DNA from 2 places in the Arthrobacter sp. PAMC 25486 genome. Region 1 is predicted to be linked to the other one. Evidence: riboswitches for the same ligand, from Rfam matches in the RefSeq annotation. Region 1 holds a riboswitch; the other holds the start of a gene.

The links. A riboswitch is a leader RNA that binds a small molecule or an ion and turns the genes downstream of it on or off. The one in region 1 is predicted to bind cyclic di-AMP.
Region 2: linked by a shared signal. The riboswitch ahead of art_RS17565 (NlpC/P60 family protein) and the one ahead of art_RS23005 (transglycosylase) in region 1 are both predicted to bind cyclic di-AMP.

The regions. Positions count from the first base shown of each region.
Region 1 is NZ_CP007595.1:3,360,953-3,368,889, forward strand. Features, by position in the region: gene tadA (tRNA adenosine(34) deaminase TadA) at 1-306, opposite strand, end outside; gene upp (uracil phosphoribosyltransferase) at 329-967, shown strand; gene art_RS21775 (hypothetical protein) at 1,322-1,606, opposite strand; gene art_RS23005 (transglycosylase) at 1,696-2,430, opposite strand; cyclic di-AMP (ydaO/yuaA leader) riboswitch at 2,434-2,612, opposite strand; gene art_RS15415 (MarR family winged helix-turn-helix transcriptional regulator) at 2,816-3,328, shown strand; gene art_RS15420 (MFS transporter) at 3,329-4,603, shown strand; gene art_RS15425 (winged helix-turn-helix domain-containing protein) at 5,203-6,027, shown strand; gene art_RS15430 (histidine phosphatase family protein) at 6,127-6,648, shown strand; gene art_RS21145 (YhgE/Pip family protein) at 6,671-7,294, opposite strand; partial or broken gene art_RS23345 (ABC transporter) at 7,452-7,835, opposite strand.
Region 2 is NZ_CP007595.1:3,879,616-3,887,552, reverse strand. Features, by position in the region: gene art_RS17590 (alpha/beta fold hydrolase) at 1-693, opposite strand, end outside; gene art_RS17585 (molybdopterin molybdotransferase MoeA) at 684-1,994, opposite strand; gene art_RS17580 (NTP transferase domain-containing protein) at 2,002-3,093, opposite strand; gene art_RS21265 (TetR/AcrR family transcriptional regulator) at 3,260-3,970, shown strand; gene art_RS17570 (MDR family MFS transporter) at 4,118-5,767, shown strand; gene art_RS17565 (NlpC/P60 family protein) at 6,068-6,853, opposite strand; cyclic di-AMP (ydaO/yuaA leader) riboswitch at 6,915-7,112, opposite strand; gene art_RS21260 (M23 family metallopeptidase) at 7,263-7,937, opposite strand, start outside.

The DNA.
Region 1 (7,937 bases):
GGCACACATGGTGCACGGCTCCAGCGTCACCACGAGCGTGCAGCCGGCCAGCCGCCACGACCCCAGTTTCGTGGCCGCCTCGCGGATCGCCACGATCTCGGCGTGCGCCGTCGGGTCCCCGTGTGCCTCACGTTCATTGCGGCCCAAACCCAGGACTTCCCCGTCGGGCCCAAGCACGACGGCGCCAATTGGCACATCCGCCGTTGTCAGGGCACGCTGGGCTTCAGCGAGTGCAAGACCCATCCATTGGGCATGTAAAACCGTGGTGGTGGTCTCGATCGGGCGAAAATTCGATGTGTTGGGCACGGCTCAATGGTAGCTTTTATTCATGCGCGTACTGGTTGCGGATCATCCGCTTATTGCCCACAAGTTGACGGTCCTTCGAGACAAGAACACACCGTCACCCGTTTTTCGTCAGCTCACCGAAGAATTGGTGACCCTGCTGGCCTATGAAGCCACGCGCGGGGTGCGGGTCCAGCCGGTGAATATTGAGACGCCAGTGACGTCCACCATTGGTACCGGGCTGGTCAAGCCCACGCCCCTGGTGGTGCCGATCCTGCGCGCCGGCCTGGGCATGCTCGAGGGCATGACCCGCCTGCTGCCCACCGCCGAGGTTGGCTTCCTGGGCATGGCCCGCAATGAGGAAACCCTCGAGGCCATCACCTATGCCGAACGCCTGCCGGAAGATCTCACCGGACGGCAGGTATACGTGCTGGACCCCATGCTGGCCACCGGGGCCACCCTGATTGAGGCGTTCAAGTTCCTCTTTGACCGCGGCGCCGCGGACATCACCTGCATCTGCCTGCTTGCCGCCCCGGAAGGCCTGGCGAAGCTGGAAGCGGCCCACGGCGGGCGCGATAACGTCCACGTGGTCCTGGCCGCGATCGACGAGGGCCTGGATGAAAACTCCTACATTGTCCCGGGCCTCGGCGACGCCGGCGACCGCCTCTACGGCGTGGTGGACTAACCAACTCGTCCACTGGCTGGCACAGTGCCACAGTTCGTGGGAAAAGCCGCCGTTTGACGCAATTGCGATGGTTCAAACCATGGCAATTGCGTCAAACGGCGGCTTTTTCGTGGTCGGCCGCATGCGATCAGCCCTGCGCGTCGGCCGAACCAACGCCCCCAGTTCCATCCTCGGCACCGGACGATCCAACAGCTCCGTGCGTAACCCGGAACCCCACATCCGCCAGCACTGCATCGGGCGCGTTGCCCCTGCGCATTGCTGCCCGGGCGCTCCAGATCGGATCGTCCCAGCCGGCCCCGAGCAGACTTCGGTGGCCCCATAACGTGCCGTGTCGGCATAGTCCCAACACCATTTTCAGACCTTGCCGAGCCTGGCGAACACGCCAAAACCATGGGGCAGTTTCCCGGCCAACGGCTGCGGGCCCGGCACGCCGTTGAGCGCCGTCCACGCAATCTCCGCGAGCGAACCGTACGTTGGTGCGGACGTCCCCGCCAGGCCGGAGGCCGCATTGCAAAACCGGCCGGCCCGAAACCAGGTGACCGGGTGCGCAGGAAGGCCGACGGCGGATGGCGGGCTCCCGCCGTCGGCCATCACCTGGTGCCACAAAGCCGTCGGTGATGTGCGTGCGGCCCAGCTCAAAGGGGCCAGCGTGACCAGGCGGGACGTGCCCGAGCGGGCATCACGCAGCTCGACGGTGCCGCCGGGGATGGGCAGCAGGCCGATGGGAATCAGTACCAGCCCACGGCGTTCGAGTGGCCCCAGGCGCCGCAGGGTGACCCGTAGCGGCCCTGAATGTAGCCGAGCCCCCAGCGGATCTGGGTTTCATAGTTGGTGGACCAGTCGCTGCCGGTGCTTTCCATTTTGCTGGCGGGCAGGGACTGGGCAATGCCGTACGCGCCGCTGGAGACGTTTTCTGCCGAGGTAAGCCACTCGGATTCGCGCTGCCAGAGCTGGGTCAGGCAGCTCATCTGGTCGGCGCCCCAGCCGAAGGAGCCAAGCTGGCCGGCGGCGTAGGCCTGGGCGCCGGCGGGATCGTCAACGGCCACGGGCTTGACGGCATCGGCCTCGGCCTTCACGGGGACCGGGGCTGCTGAGGCGCTCGAGGTGACGTTCACGCCCGGGAAGGTGATGGCGGCGTCAAGCGGGGCGGAAACGGCCGGGGATGAACCGCCCGGAACGGTTGCCGGTGCCTCGGCGGCAGAGACCACGCTGGCCAGGCTGTCGGGGCCGGACGGTGCGCCGATCTGCGCGGCGACGCCGCCGGCGGCGACGAGCGCGCCAACGACGGCCAGTGCAGCCATGCACTTGGCCGTGGCACTGACGGCCGTGGCGCCGGGAGAGGCGGGTGCCGCGGCGGCGTGCCCGGCGGTGCGGGCGCCTGTGCGGGCTGATGCGTGCCCAAAAATCGACGGGCGGCGGACTGGTTCGGCACGGCGACGGCCGCGCTGCGGAGCAGCAGACATGAGGGAGCCTCTCTACGCCTGCGAGGTGAGCTGTCGGGAACGGACTAGAGAATCCGGCCGCCGCAGTCTTTGAAAATCACTGCACCGGCTTAACCCCAAGGGTCTCCACATTGAGGAGGCCCGCAAAAATTGGGTCCCCCGTCTCTGCCATGTTTCTCGATGGAAATGGGCGGCGGCAGAGCTCGGCGAGCCGTCCATCAATGCCATGAACCACGCTTGGTTCAGACGGCACTCTTTCCACTTTAACCGAAACGAGACCATGTGTCACATTTTGGTAACGACCTTTGTAGCAGGGTGAGCAAACGGACATTTACTTAGCAATGCTAACGATCTACCATGAAAGTTGAAGATACGGAACCAAATACCTCGAGGCAGCTGAGCATCCATGACTGATTTTTCCCCTGAAAGTTCGACGCCGGACCCCTCGCCACGTGCCGACGGTCCCGTTGCTTCGGGGCTGGGTGGGCGCAAAACCGGAAAGCCCATAGGTGTTGGGGCGTTGGCGGCCGAGTTGCGGGTTGCGATCATGCGCACCTCAAGGCGGTTGCGGGCGGAGGCGGCAACGCGCGAAATCAGTCCGGGGCAGTATTCGGTGCTTGCCGGAATTTTGGCCAGTCCGCTCACGGTGGGGCAGCTGGCCGCCCGGGAACAGATCCAGGCGCCATCCATGACCCGGATAGTGAATGCGTTGGATGTGGCCGGCTTTGTCGGCCGGGAAGAGAACCCGCAGGACAAGCGCCAGGTGCTGGTGCGGATCACGGAGCCAGGCGCGGCAGCATTGCTGCGTGCCCGCTCGAAGCGGACGGCCTGGCTGGCGAAGCAGGTGGCGGCCCTGACCCCGCAGGAGCGAGCGACCCTGCATGAGGCGGCCATGATTCTGCAGGAGATGAGCGCCTAGATGAATTCCATGTTCCGCGCATTGCGGGTCCGCAATTACCGGCTCTGGGTGACGGGTGCGCTGGTGTCCAACATTGGCACCTGGATGCAGCGCGTGGCTCAAGACTGGCTGGTGCTGACGGTTTTGACCAATAATTCAGGCACGGCCGCCGGCATTGTCACCGGCCTGCAGTTCCTGCCCATCGTGTTCCTTGGGCCCTATGCGGGCCTGTTGGGGGACAGGGTCAACAAGCGCAAGCTGCTGCTGGTCACGCAGACCTGTATGGGGTTTTGTGCGCTTTTGTTGGGAATATTGGTGGTCACCGGGTCTGTACAACTGTGGCACGTGTATGTATTGGCGCTCCTGCTGGGCGTGGCCAGCGCCTTTGATGCCCCGTCCCGGCAGGCGTTTGTCTCGGAGGTCGTCGGCAAGGAAGACGTGCCGAACGCCGTCGCACTTAATAGCGCCTCCTTCAACCTGGCCCGCCTGGCCGGCCCCGGCGTGGCCGGACTTGTCATCGCCCTGGTGGGTACCGGGCCGGCGTTTTTGATAAATGCGGCAAGCTTCGCTGCCGTCATCCTTTCATTGTGGCGGATGCGTGCCCATGAGCTGGTGCCGACGGTGCACGTGCCGCGGGCCAAGGGGCAGATTCGGGAGGGGCTGGTCTATATCCGCCAGCGCCCGGACCTGCTGATGATCATGGTCCTGGTGTTCGTGGTGGGCACCTTCGGGATGAACTTTCAGATCACCAACGCCCTGATGGCAACCACCGTTTTCCATTTGGGACCCGGGGAGTACGGGCTGCTGGGTTCGGTCATGGCGGTGGGGACCCTGGTGGCGGCGCTGCTGGCGGCGCGGCGCAAGACCATGCGGATGCTGTACATCGTGGGCGGCGCCCTCGCTTTTGGCGTGACCGTTGCCATCGCCGCCTTCATGCCGAGCTTTGCGCTCTACGCCTTGGCGCTGATTCCTGTGGGCCTGGCATCGCTGACGTTCATGAATGCCTGCAACACCACGGTGCAGCTGACCACCGACGCCGCCATGCGTGGACGGGTGCTGGCGGTGTACATGGTGGTGCTGCAGGGAGGTACGCCCATCGGGGCGCCGCTCGTAGGTTGGATCGCCACCGAGTTTGGCGCCCGCTGGTCCCTGGGGCTGGGCGCCGTGGTGGCAGTCCTTGCCGCCCTGATTGCCTTGGTCATGATGAACCGGCGCAACAATGTGAGGCTGCGCGACCAGTTCCGCAGCATGCGCCCCTCCTTCATGGTGCAGGGGCTGCACCGCACGGCGGGCTAGCTTCCGGCCCACAAGAGCATGCCGCTAGGTAAACCTTTGTTTACTTAGCGGCATTTTCTGGTAGAAAGCTGGGTGCCGGGAACGACTTGCCCGGACCGTTACCGGCATGCTCCCGACGCGGATGAACTATTTGGTCAAAATGGGAGTTTGTGCAGAATGTTTTGCCAAGACTTAGGTGTGTATCGCGGATATATTCGGAGTATTCCAAATTTCTCACGCCATATGAGAGCAAAACAACACGGTCGGCTTCATCACAAAATAGCCCACAATCTCATATGGTGGACGTTATGGGCTTATGTTACTTGCAGGTTCGCTTTGTTACGTAGCAGACTGACATATGTGAACACCCACTCAGTGAATTCTGCAGCCGCAGCAACGCACCGCCTCGGATCGACCGGACGGTTTATGTGTGGTTGTCGAATGCAGCCCTAGCTCACAAACCCTGGACGCCACACCCTCAGCAGCAACCGCAACGGGGCGGCACCAGTCTTTGGCCCTTGGGCCGGCCCTCCATGAGGACATCAAAGGTTCCTCGCGTGAAAACGGAATCAATGGAAGCATTCGCGCCGTCGAGTACGGCCATACACCTAGGTAGTTCAATGTCAGTAGCATCCGGATACGTCCACATCTCTGTTCGAAATGCAGCCAAGGCGGTCACCCGCACCTCTGGCGCACGCCCTGCCCACCTTGAGCAGGCCGGCTACAGCCAGCACGCTGATGCAGGCAACGCAGCGGAACGCCTGCGCGCCGTGCCCATCAGCGACAACAGCCCCATGACCGCGCCGACGCCCGTGATTGCCGGCGGTGACCGCCTCCGCGGCGTCAGCCCCGACAACGTAGCCCGCGGCTTCGTGCTCTACGTGGGTGTTGACGAAGACACAGCCGCAACCGCCGGCACCTCACTGGCCAAGCTCGCCCAAGACATCCGCGCCTATGCCCAGACTCTTGTGCCGCAGGCCCAGAGCTACGCCGCGGTGGCGATCGCACCGTCGGACGCCGTGGGTACTCCGCTCGACGTGGTCCGTTCCACGTTCGGGGATCCCACCGTTGCCACCCGTCAGCGCCAGGAAGCCGCACGCATTCCCGTGGCCGACCAGCGCCCCTCCGGCGTCCTCATTGACCTGGCCCGCCGCGAAGTCCACCTCGACGGTGACACCCTGAACCTCACGTTCAAGGAATTCGAGCTGCTGAACTACCTGGTGGAAAACGGCACCCGCACCGTGGGCCGCGACGAGCTTCTGGAAGGCCTCTGGTCCAACGCGGACGAGGTCCCCAACGAGCGCACCATCGACGTGCACATCCGCCGCCTCCGCTCCAAGCTGGGCCGCCTGTCCAATACAGTTCGCACCGTCCGCGGCGAGGGCTACCGCTTCTATGAGCACCCCGAAGTGGTTGTCTGGGCAGCCCCGGAATACTCCATCTAGCGTTTGCCCGGCCCTTCTTACGGGAAAGTACGACGGCGTTCGGCCCACCCGGGGGGGCCGAACGCCGTCGTACTTCTTTAACATCACTAAACTGTGGGAATGAGCGAACACCACATTAAACGGCTGATCCTGATGCGCCATGCCAAGGCGGCGTTCCCGCTGGGCGTTGAAGACCATGACAGGCCGCTGGCACAGCGCGGGCACAACGAGGCGCCGCTGGCCGGAAAATGGCTGGTGGACAACGGCGTGGTGCCGGATTTCATCCTGTGTTCCTCGGCGCTGCGGACCAGGCAGACGTGCACCTGGGTGTGCCAGCAGCTGGGGGAGAAGGCGCCCACACCCAAACTGGAGAGCGCGCTGTACGCGGCCGGGGCCACCTCGATGCTCTCCGTGGTGAACCATGTGCCCGAGACTGTCACCACGCTGATGGTGATCAGTCACATGCCGGGGATTCAGTCGCTCGCACTGCGGCTGGCGTCGCGGGACTCGGACCAGGACGCGTACATGGACCTGGCCTCGGGGTTCCCTACGAGCGCCTTCGCCGTTTTTGAGCACGACGGCGATTGGGCCACCTTGGACGGTCAAGACGCCCAGCTGAGAAATTTCGTGGTGCCGCGCTAATTCCTTGGGCTAGACCTCGATCTCAGGCAGCAGAGTCTTCAGCGTCCACGTCTTCTTTTTGCTGACAGCGGTCCAGGCGAACAGCAGTCCCAGCAGTGTGTAACCCAGCAGGCCAAGGGCGATGGGCACCAGCGGGGCCCAGGTCTGCACCGTAGATCAGGTGCCGCAGGCCCTCGACCACATGCCCCATGGGCAGGATCTGGTGCATGATGTGCAGCGGTTCCGGCGTAGTCTGCCAGGGGACGGTGCCGCCGGAGGAATCCAGCTGCAATACCAGCAGGATCAACACCACCAACTTGCCCGGCATGCCCAGCAGCGCCACGACCTCCTGGATCAATGCAGTGAATGCCAGCGAAGCCAGCAGCAACAGGCCCAAGGTCAGCCATGGATGGCTCGGTTCCAGGCCCAAGCCGAATTTCACCACTGCGTACAGCAGCAGGGCCTGGGCCGTGGCCACTGCGGCAAACGGCAGCCATCCGCCCAAAGCTATCTTCCCTGAAGGTGCGTTGGAAGCCAGCGCCCGCACCGTCAGCGGGCGCACGACTTGGACCAGCATGAACGCGCCGATCCACAGGGCCAGAACCAGAAAGAAAGGGGCCAGTCCCGCACCATAGTTGGCTGCCTGGGCCTGTGACACCGAATCCACGCGGATGGGGTCGGCGATGACTCCTGCCGCATTCTGCTCTATCCTTGTCGTTGGGGTCGGGCACCGAAGCTGCACCGTTGCGCAATTGCGTGGACAGCTCCGCGAGGCCGGCAGACAGGTTGGCGGAGCCGTCCTTCAGCTCACCAGCGCCCGTATCCACCTTGCCGGCCCCGGCTGCCAGCTGGTTGGCGCCGTCGAGAGCGTTTTGCTGGCCGGTGGCGAGAGTTGCAGCACCGTCGGCAAGTTCACCGGCGCCGGCGTGCGCCTGCACGATCGCCTGGGCGAGTGTCGGTGTTGCACCGGCCAGCTTTGCGGCGCCATCGGACACGGCAGCGGATCCGTCAGCCAGCTTTTGGATGTCGGCGGCCAGCTGGTTCTTCAAGTCCGCGACTGTGGGGAGGGTTCCGCAGACGAGAACAAATCGCGGATCTGAGCCGCCTGGGCTGAGGATGCCGTCGCTGACGAGTTGGCTCAGTTTGTCGTTGCTGGCTGCTATGGCCGCGCCATCCGTCAGCCGTTTCGCACCGTCGGCCGGCTTCATCAGCTGTGAGTGGATGGTGCCATTTCCGCTCAATAGCGAATTGATCGTTGGCTCGCCGCCCTGCTGCACGACGGACGCTTGGACCGGGGTGACCGGCTTGTC
Region 2 (7,937 bases), 520 kb from region 1:
GTAGGAGTCATCGTCCGGGGCAAGGGCGAGGATCGGCGCCGTCACGGAAGCCTGGTGCGCGAGCAGGGCGGTGCGCTGGGGGCCACGGGCCGCCGTCGTAAAATCCTTGCGGGAACGGGCCCAGTCAAGGGCCACGCCGGCGGGCAGGTCCTCCATGAGGCCCAGCCGCTTCGCCGGGAAATATCCAAAAATCGGGATTAGCGGCAGCATGAGTGCGGCCCGGCCCCAGTGTCCGGCCTGGTGCCGGAGGGTGAGGTCGCGCCAATACGCATGCTGGGCACCGACGGTGAGGATCCGGCCCAGGGAATCTGCACGTTCGGCCAGTCCCACGCCGAAGCCGCCAAAGCTGTGGCCCACGAAATTCACCGGCAGGCCGCCGTCGTGCGCAAAAGCCCAAGCGAGCACCGTGTCGATGTCCAGCGAGCCCCACTCGTACCAGCGAATCGTCTGCCCGCGCAATGATCCGCCCCGGGACTCCCCGATCCCCCGGTAGTCGAAGGTGATGGCGGTGAATCCGGCGGTGGCCAAAAACGCGGCATAGCGCTGGTAGTAGTTGGCCTTCACGGCGGTGGCGCAGCCGATGACCACCGTGCCCAGCCGTTCGACGCCGTCGGGCACCTGAAACAGCGTGCCCTGCAGTTCCCGCCCGTCGGGGCAGGTGAACGCCAGCTCCACCCGGGGCGTCAGTTCCACGGCAGCGGAATTGCAGGCAGGGATTCACCCATTTTTGCCCCGTGCGGCGGGACAACCATGATGCCGTCGGCCGACGCGAGCCCGCGCATCATGGCCGAATCCGTGTGGGCGCACGGCGAGGCCAGGCCGTAGACGAGGCGGTAGGGCATGAGCCGCGTGGGCCCGTGGTACGCCTTGATGGGCGAACCGCACGCCACCTCGCCGACCTCCGGGCACGGCAGGCTCCCCATCTTGGCCAGCAGCGGGGCGCCGAGTGTCAGCAGCCCCACCATGGCCGCCAACGGGTTGCCGGGCAGGCCAACAATGAAGCGGCCGTCGGGCAGTTCGGCCAGCAGCGTGGGGTGTCCTGGCCGCATGGCGATGTGCGGAACATGGAACGTGCCGTCCAAGGCCAGGATGGCCTCGCGCAGGAAATCGGCCGTGGAATGCCCGGTGGCCCCGGTCGTGATGACGATGTCGGCGGGATCATCCTCGTCGTCGGCCAGCGCGTCGAGCATGGAGGCCAAGTTGTCCGCCGCCCGCTGCAGGCCCACAACAGCGCCGCCAAGCATGCCCACCACGGCGCCCAGCTGCGGCGAAAAGGCGTCGCGCACAAACCCCGGATCGGGGATGCCCTGGGCAACCACTTCATCCCCCGTCAAAACAATCTTCACGGCGGGCCGGCCCAATACCGGTAGTTCGTCGTGCCCGCCCAGGGCCGCGAGGGAAATGTGGGCCGGGTTCAAGGTGGTGCCGGCCGTGATCAGCAGTTCCTGCGCCGACGCTTCCTGGCCGCCAGGCCGGATGTGCTGGCCGTTTTTTGGTTCGCCGGGGCGCGCGCCACCGCCAAGGACTACAACCGGCAGGCCTTCCGCATCCGTTGACAACAGCCCCGATTCACTGCGCAAAACAGCCTTCGCACCGGTGGGAATCAGCCCGCCGGTCACGATCGGCACCGCCTGCCCCGGGGCCAGCCGCGCGCCCGGCTCGGCCAGAATCCACGGCGGGCTGCCGGCCACGGCCCACCCGTCCATGGCCGACGACGCATAGTGCGGCATGGCGTGCAGCGAGTGCACGTCGGCGGCGAGAATCCGCCCCAACGCTGTGCCCAGCGCAACCGTGTGGGCGGGCAGCGGGGACGTCACATCCCAGGCAATCTCGCGCGCTTCTTCCCAGGTGTGGGGAAGCACGACGCCGGACACCTCGCCAGCTGCGCCGGGCGCGGCTGGCGCTTCGGCCGAGTCAGGCGCGGCTGTCCCCTCCGCGGCGGTGGGCACTACGCCAGGCACCCCGGGTGCAGGCCTGCTTTCCTGTTCAGCCATGGAGGAATTATTCCGCGGCGGGAACTTCGCCGGCGGCGTCCGGCGCCGCAGCAGCTGGCGCACTTGCAGCCGGTCCCTCCGGCGCACTTGCAGCCACCGGGGCCTCTGCAGCGGAGAGCTTTTTCGCCAGTCTCAGGGCGGCCTTCATGGCCGTTGCCTCATCCGTCTGGCCCGATCCCGCGGCCATGCCCGCGGCCATGCCGGCCACAAAGGTGGTCAGCGGTGCAGCGGGGCGCACGATCGAGTGGGCTGCCACTCCTGCCAGGTTCAGCACCGCGTGGATGTCGACGTCAAGGTCGGCCAGCTCGAATGCCGCCAGCAACTTTTGCGTCCATGCCTGCAAGAGCTCGTCGTGGTTCTCCAACTGCTGTCCTTCCGCGGTGGTCGGCGCCGCGCCAATACCCTGCGCGCGGGCGTCCTCCCAGGTGTCAATGTCGGCCGCCAGCCCGGACGGCACGGCACATTCTTTCATGTTCACACTAGCAACCAAGGAGAAAACCGAGGCATTCTCCAGCCGGTGTGCCGCCCGCGCCGCAGCCACCTCTTTGCGCAGCTCCGCCAGCGGATAGATCGCTGCGAGGGGCTGTTTGCGCCCGTCGGCCACCGCCATGACGCCCTGCCCCGGCGCGCAATTGACCAATTCCGCCACCAAAAGCCGCGCCACTTCCCCTGCCCGCGGCATGTCGCATGCCAGGACCAGCACGTACCCAGCCGTTGCCGCCAGCGCTTCAAGACCGGCGGCGATGCCGGCCGCAGGGCCCGAAAACGGCGGGTCCTCCTGCACCGCCGTGGCGTGTTGGCGAGCCGCGGATCCTTCCAGCCACTCTGCGATGCAGACCACGGGACCCACGACGACGATCCCCCCTTCCACTCCTCCCCCGCCCTGCGCTGTGGCCGCCTGGGCAGTTGGCATCCGGGATGCGCGCGTCTGCGCCATTTGCAGCTGTCCGGCGAGCACGCGTGCCGCAGCATCCACGGTGCGGGCCAGCAGCGTCCTGCCCTCCACCATGAGCCCGGCCTTGGGCACCCCGCCAAGGCGCCGGGACTTGCCGCCGGCCAGGATCAGCGCCTGCAGGGGAGGCTGTTCATGCTCAGTCATGTGCCCATCGTAGCGGCGAAGGACCGTGGGGGCGTTGGATGAAGCGGCGGTGGCAGTTCACCGGAAAATAATTGTGCACTCACTGCATATTTGCAGAAAGTGAACTTATGCTGGTGTTTGTGCCGATAGGAAATATGCGGCACACGCTGCACCCTTTGGAGCCGCAATGAGCGTCACCGCATCCCCGGCAACACCGGCCCTGCCGCCAACACCGGCCGCCGAAACGTCAGGCATGCCTGCCCCGCCCGCACCAGCCGGCGAGACCCTGCGGGAAAGAAAGCGCGCAGCCACGCGCCTAGCCATCCGCCGCGCTGCTATCGAGTTGGGCCTGGAGCACGGCTATGAAAACGTCACGGTGGACTTGATCTGTGCCGCGAGCGACGTCTCTGCACGCACCTTCTTCAACTATTTCGGCAGCAAGGAAGGCGTTTACATCAGCCCCCGCAAGCCGCTGCCCGGCCGGGAAGTACTCGAGGCGTTCGTGGCAGGCGGCGGCTCGAGCGTTTTTGCCGGCCTGTTCGACTTGATCGCCGGGACGTTCGTGGAGGCGGAAAGCAACCTGGAATTGTTCCAGGCCCGGCACCAGCTCATCCACCGGACACCGGAGCTCCTGGACAAGGAAAAGGCCAGAATCAGCGAGACGGAAGACCTCTTTGTGGGCTACGTTATGGACCGCTTCCGCCGGGACGGCCGCAGCATCCAGGCCACCCCGGACCTTGAGGACGAGGCCCGCATGATCGTGGCCCTGGTCTCCGGCGCTCTGCGCTTTGCCCTGCAAAAGTGGGTGGCGGGAAATTTCACCGACTCCCGCGAAGTTCTGGTCCGCACCGCCTCCGAGCTCATCAAGCGCATCACCGCCAACGAACACTGGCCTTAAGCCCGCCTTGACACACTGATTTCCGGCGTCGCTGAGGCGCCCCCGGCGCAAGCCGGCGCCGCATGGCCAAGCCTGCGGCAGCACGCCGTCGTACTTCATCACCGAACCCACAGCCGCCTCCAAACCATCCGGCGCTAGGAATTTGTCATGAGCGCAACCACTCAAACAGTCCACCCACCCACCGAGAGCGACCGCCGAAGCATTCTGCTGGTGTTTGCCGGGCTCATGCTCACCATGCTGCTCGCCTCGCTCGACCAGACCATTTTCAGCACCGCGCTGCCCACCATTGTTGGCGAGCTGAACGGCGTAAACGAGATGCTGTGGGTCATTACGATCTATATTCTGGCCTCCACCATCATGCTGCCCATCTATGGCAAGTTGGGCGACCTCATGGGCCGCAAGGGGTTGTTCATTGGCGCCATTTCGGTGTTCATTCTCGGATCGATCATTGGTGGTTTCGCCCAGGACATGACGTGGCTGATCATTGGCCGCGGTGTCCAGGGGCTCGGCGGCGGCGGCTTGATGCTGCTCTCACAGGCCATCATTGCCGACGTCGTGCCGGCCCGTGAACGTGGCCGCTACATGGGCATCATGGGCGGCGTGTTTGCGCTGTCGTCGGTGGCCGGACCGCTGCTGGGCGGCTGGTTCACCGACGGGATCGGCTGGCGCTGGGGGCTGTGGATGAACATTCCGCTGGGCATCCTGGCCATCATTTCGGCCGTGTTCTTCCTGCGGCTGCCTGCCCATCCGCGGGTGAAGGCACGCGTGGATGTGGCCGGCATGGCGTTGCTGGGCATCACCTCAACGCTGTTGGTGTTGGTCAGCACCTGGGGCGGGACGAAGTACGACTGGAACTCCCCGCAGATCATTGGCATGGGTGTGGGCACTGTGCTGGCTGCGCTGTTGTTTGTCTGGGTGGAGCACAAGGCCGCGCACCCCATCATGTCGTTGCATCTGTTCAAGGATCGCAACTTCAACCTGACCACTGCTGCCGGGCTGATCACAGGCATCGCCATGTTTGGCACCCTCGCCTACCTGCCCACCTATCTGCAGATGGTCACCGGCGCCAACGCCACCCAGGCCGGCTTCCTCATGATCCCCATGATGGCAGGACTGCTCGTAACCTCGATCGGCTCCGGACAGCTGGTCAGCAGGACGGGCCGGTACAAGTGGCTGCCCATCACCGGCATGTTCATCGTGGCCGGTGCGTTGGTGCTGCTCTCGACCATGACGCCCACCATGCCGATCTGGGTCATCTGCGCCTATCTGGCCATCATGGGCATCGGGCTGGGCACCTCGATGCAGATCCTGGTGTTGATTGTGCAAAACCAGTTCCCCAATTCACAGGTGGGCATGGCCACGGCATCCAACAACTACTTCCGGCAAATCGGCGCGTCGCTGGGGTCCGCCGTCGTGGGCAGCTTGTTTGCACACCGCCTGGCCGACATCCTCACCACACGCATGGCCGGCAGCGGAGGCGGGCAAGGCACCGGGGGCATCAATTCGCTCACCCCTGAAATCGTGCGTCAACTGCCCGAGCAGGTGCGGACCATTGTCATCGGCGCCTACAACGACGCCCTGACACCGATCTTCGTCTATATGGTGCCGCTGCTGCTCGTGGCGGGCATCCTGCTGCTGTTCGTCAAAGAGATCCCGCTGGCAACCAGCATCGACCGCCAGCCTCTGCGACCCGAGCATGAACGTGGAGACGGGCACGGTGCCGAAGACGGTTCGGCTCAGACGCGGGAGCCAGCAACTGCTACAGGCGCCGAATCGCGGGCGCGTTCCGAGGATTAGCGACGCTGGACCCTCCATTCGCTGGGCGGGAGCCCTTTCCCGATGCCGAACCCGGTTCACCGGCGAAAATGACACCGATCCCGCTTTCTGATCCCGGGATTCCGGGATTGGCGGGATCAGACCGCGGGATCGGTGTCAGAACTTGCGGATGGCCGGACTCAACGCGCCGGACGCGCCTCCACACTCGCACGGCACGCGCCTCCACAGCCGTCGAATCCCCGGCAGCTCACGAGCAGCGGACGGGCTGCTTAAAACAATGAACCCCGTCCGTAGACGGGGTTCATTGGGTAAAAATGTTCTTTAGTGACCCATCGCAATGAAAACGGGACCTGAACCGACGTTGGCGGAGAATACGGCTGTTGTGAAGCCGTCCCATCCACCGTGTACGGCCTGGCCGTTGCCAATGTAAACAGCGATGTGGGCAAGGCCCGCGCCACCGTCTGCGTAGTAAATCAAGTCACCGGGCTGGGCTTCGGCAGCGGATACTGTCCGGCCCAGGTGCAGGAAGTCAGCAGGCCAGCCTGGGTTGGATATTCCAACAGCCGACAGGGAGTTCCTGACCAGTGCGGTGCAATCCTGGGCAACACCAAGCTGTGCCAAGGCGGCGCTGGCGATGGTTGCACCAATTCCGCTCTGGGCAACAGGAGCCGGAGCTGCTTCAGGAACTACTTCTACAACCGGTGCGGGTGCGGCGGGAGCTTCTACCGGGGCTTCGGGGGCTGCCACGGGGGCGGCTGCCGGAGCCTCCAGAGCGGCGGCCGGTGCGGCCGGGGCTTCTGCTACTGCTACAACATCGTTGCTCTTGACCTCTACAACTGCCGGTGCCTCAACAACAGGAGCCGGGGTGGAGGTGATTGCGGGGGTGGCGAACGAAATCTTCACCGTGGATGCTGCCGTGATGGCGGAAGCAAGTTCCGTGTTCAGGTTCAGCGTAGTTGCACCGTCAGATGCGCGCTCCACGGTGGGAGTAGCTGCATTTGCTGCGATGCCGGATGTCAATACAAGTCCAGATGCTGCTGCGATAACAGCGGCCTGACGTCCAACTCCACCGATGTTCAAGCTAACGGTCTTCGTGAGGGTGGACATCGTGCCGGTCTTAACAACCTCGGCGCGATGGCGCCCGAGGACAGTATTTGAAGCCAAGAAGGTTTCCTCTCCCAATGCCTGCGAGGTAAGCTGTCGGATTCGGATGGGAGTCACCCGGCCGCTCCACGTTGGCACACTGCAAGAGTTTCCTCTTGGAGAGTATAAACGCTTCGCGGCTTCACCCCAAGGACTTTGCACATGGTGCAAGATCCGATTATTGGTTCCCCCGCCCCTGCCAGACGATTGATACGAACGGACCATGAGCAGTGGCAGAGCTAGGCAATCTACTCGTGGGCGCCAACTTTATTCGAGTTGGCGCGATTACGACGGTACAACAGATTTTTCCCAATGTCACGTTACGGTCACGGTCATGTGTCTAAGTCGTAACTAAAAGTGACCTGTGGAGGAATTAAAGCCAGCCCATGGGATCGACGGTCTCGTCGTTGACGATGACTTCAAAGTGCAGGTGGCAGCCGGTGGAGGCTCCCGTGGTGCCACTGAGGCCCACATTGCCCCCGCGCTGGAGTTCCTGGCCGACCTTCACATCAATGCTGCTCATGTGGTTGTAGGACGTTGAGAGGCCGTTGCCGTGGTCCACGACCACGCGGTTGCCTCCGCCGTATTGGTGCCAGCCGGCGAACGTCACAACGCCGCCTGCTGCAGCAAGTACCTGGTTGCCGCAGGCAATGGCGAAGTCCTGGCCTGTGTGCTGCTCGCCCATCTGGCCGGTGATGGGGTTGATGCGTCCACCGAACGGTGAGCTGGTCACCAGGTTCTCCAACGGCCCGGAGAGCGTGCCCTTGGAAGCCTGGGGGGTGACGTTGGAGGCGTTGACCTTCAGGGTCTCCTTGAGCTGACCGTCAGGGTTCAACGCGCTGGTGACGGCGGGTGCGGCAAAAGTAATGGGGATCTCGGCGCCGGCCGTGACAACTATCTCAACGGCGGCGGCCTTTTCCGGGGCGGCTTGAACGGTGTCAACGCCCTGCACGGAAGGCAGCGTGACGGCCAGGACCAAGCCGGTGGCAGCCATGGCTACACCAACTTTTTGCCCGGCACCGCTGGCAACACCGGCACGCAGCAGCTG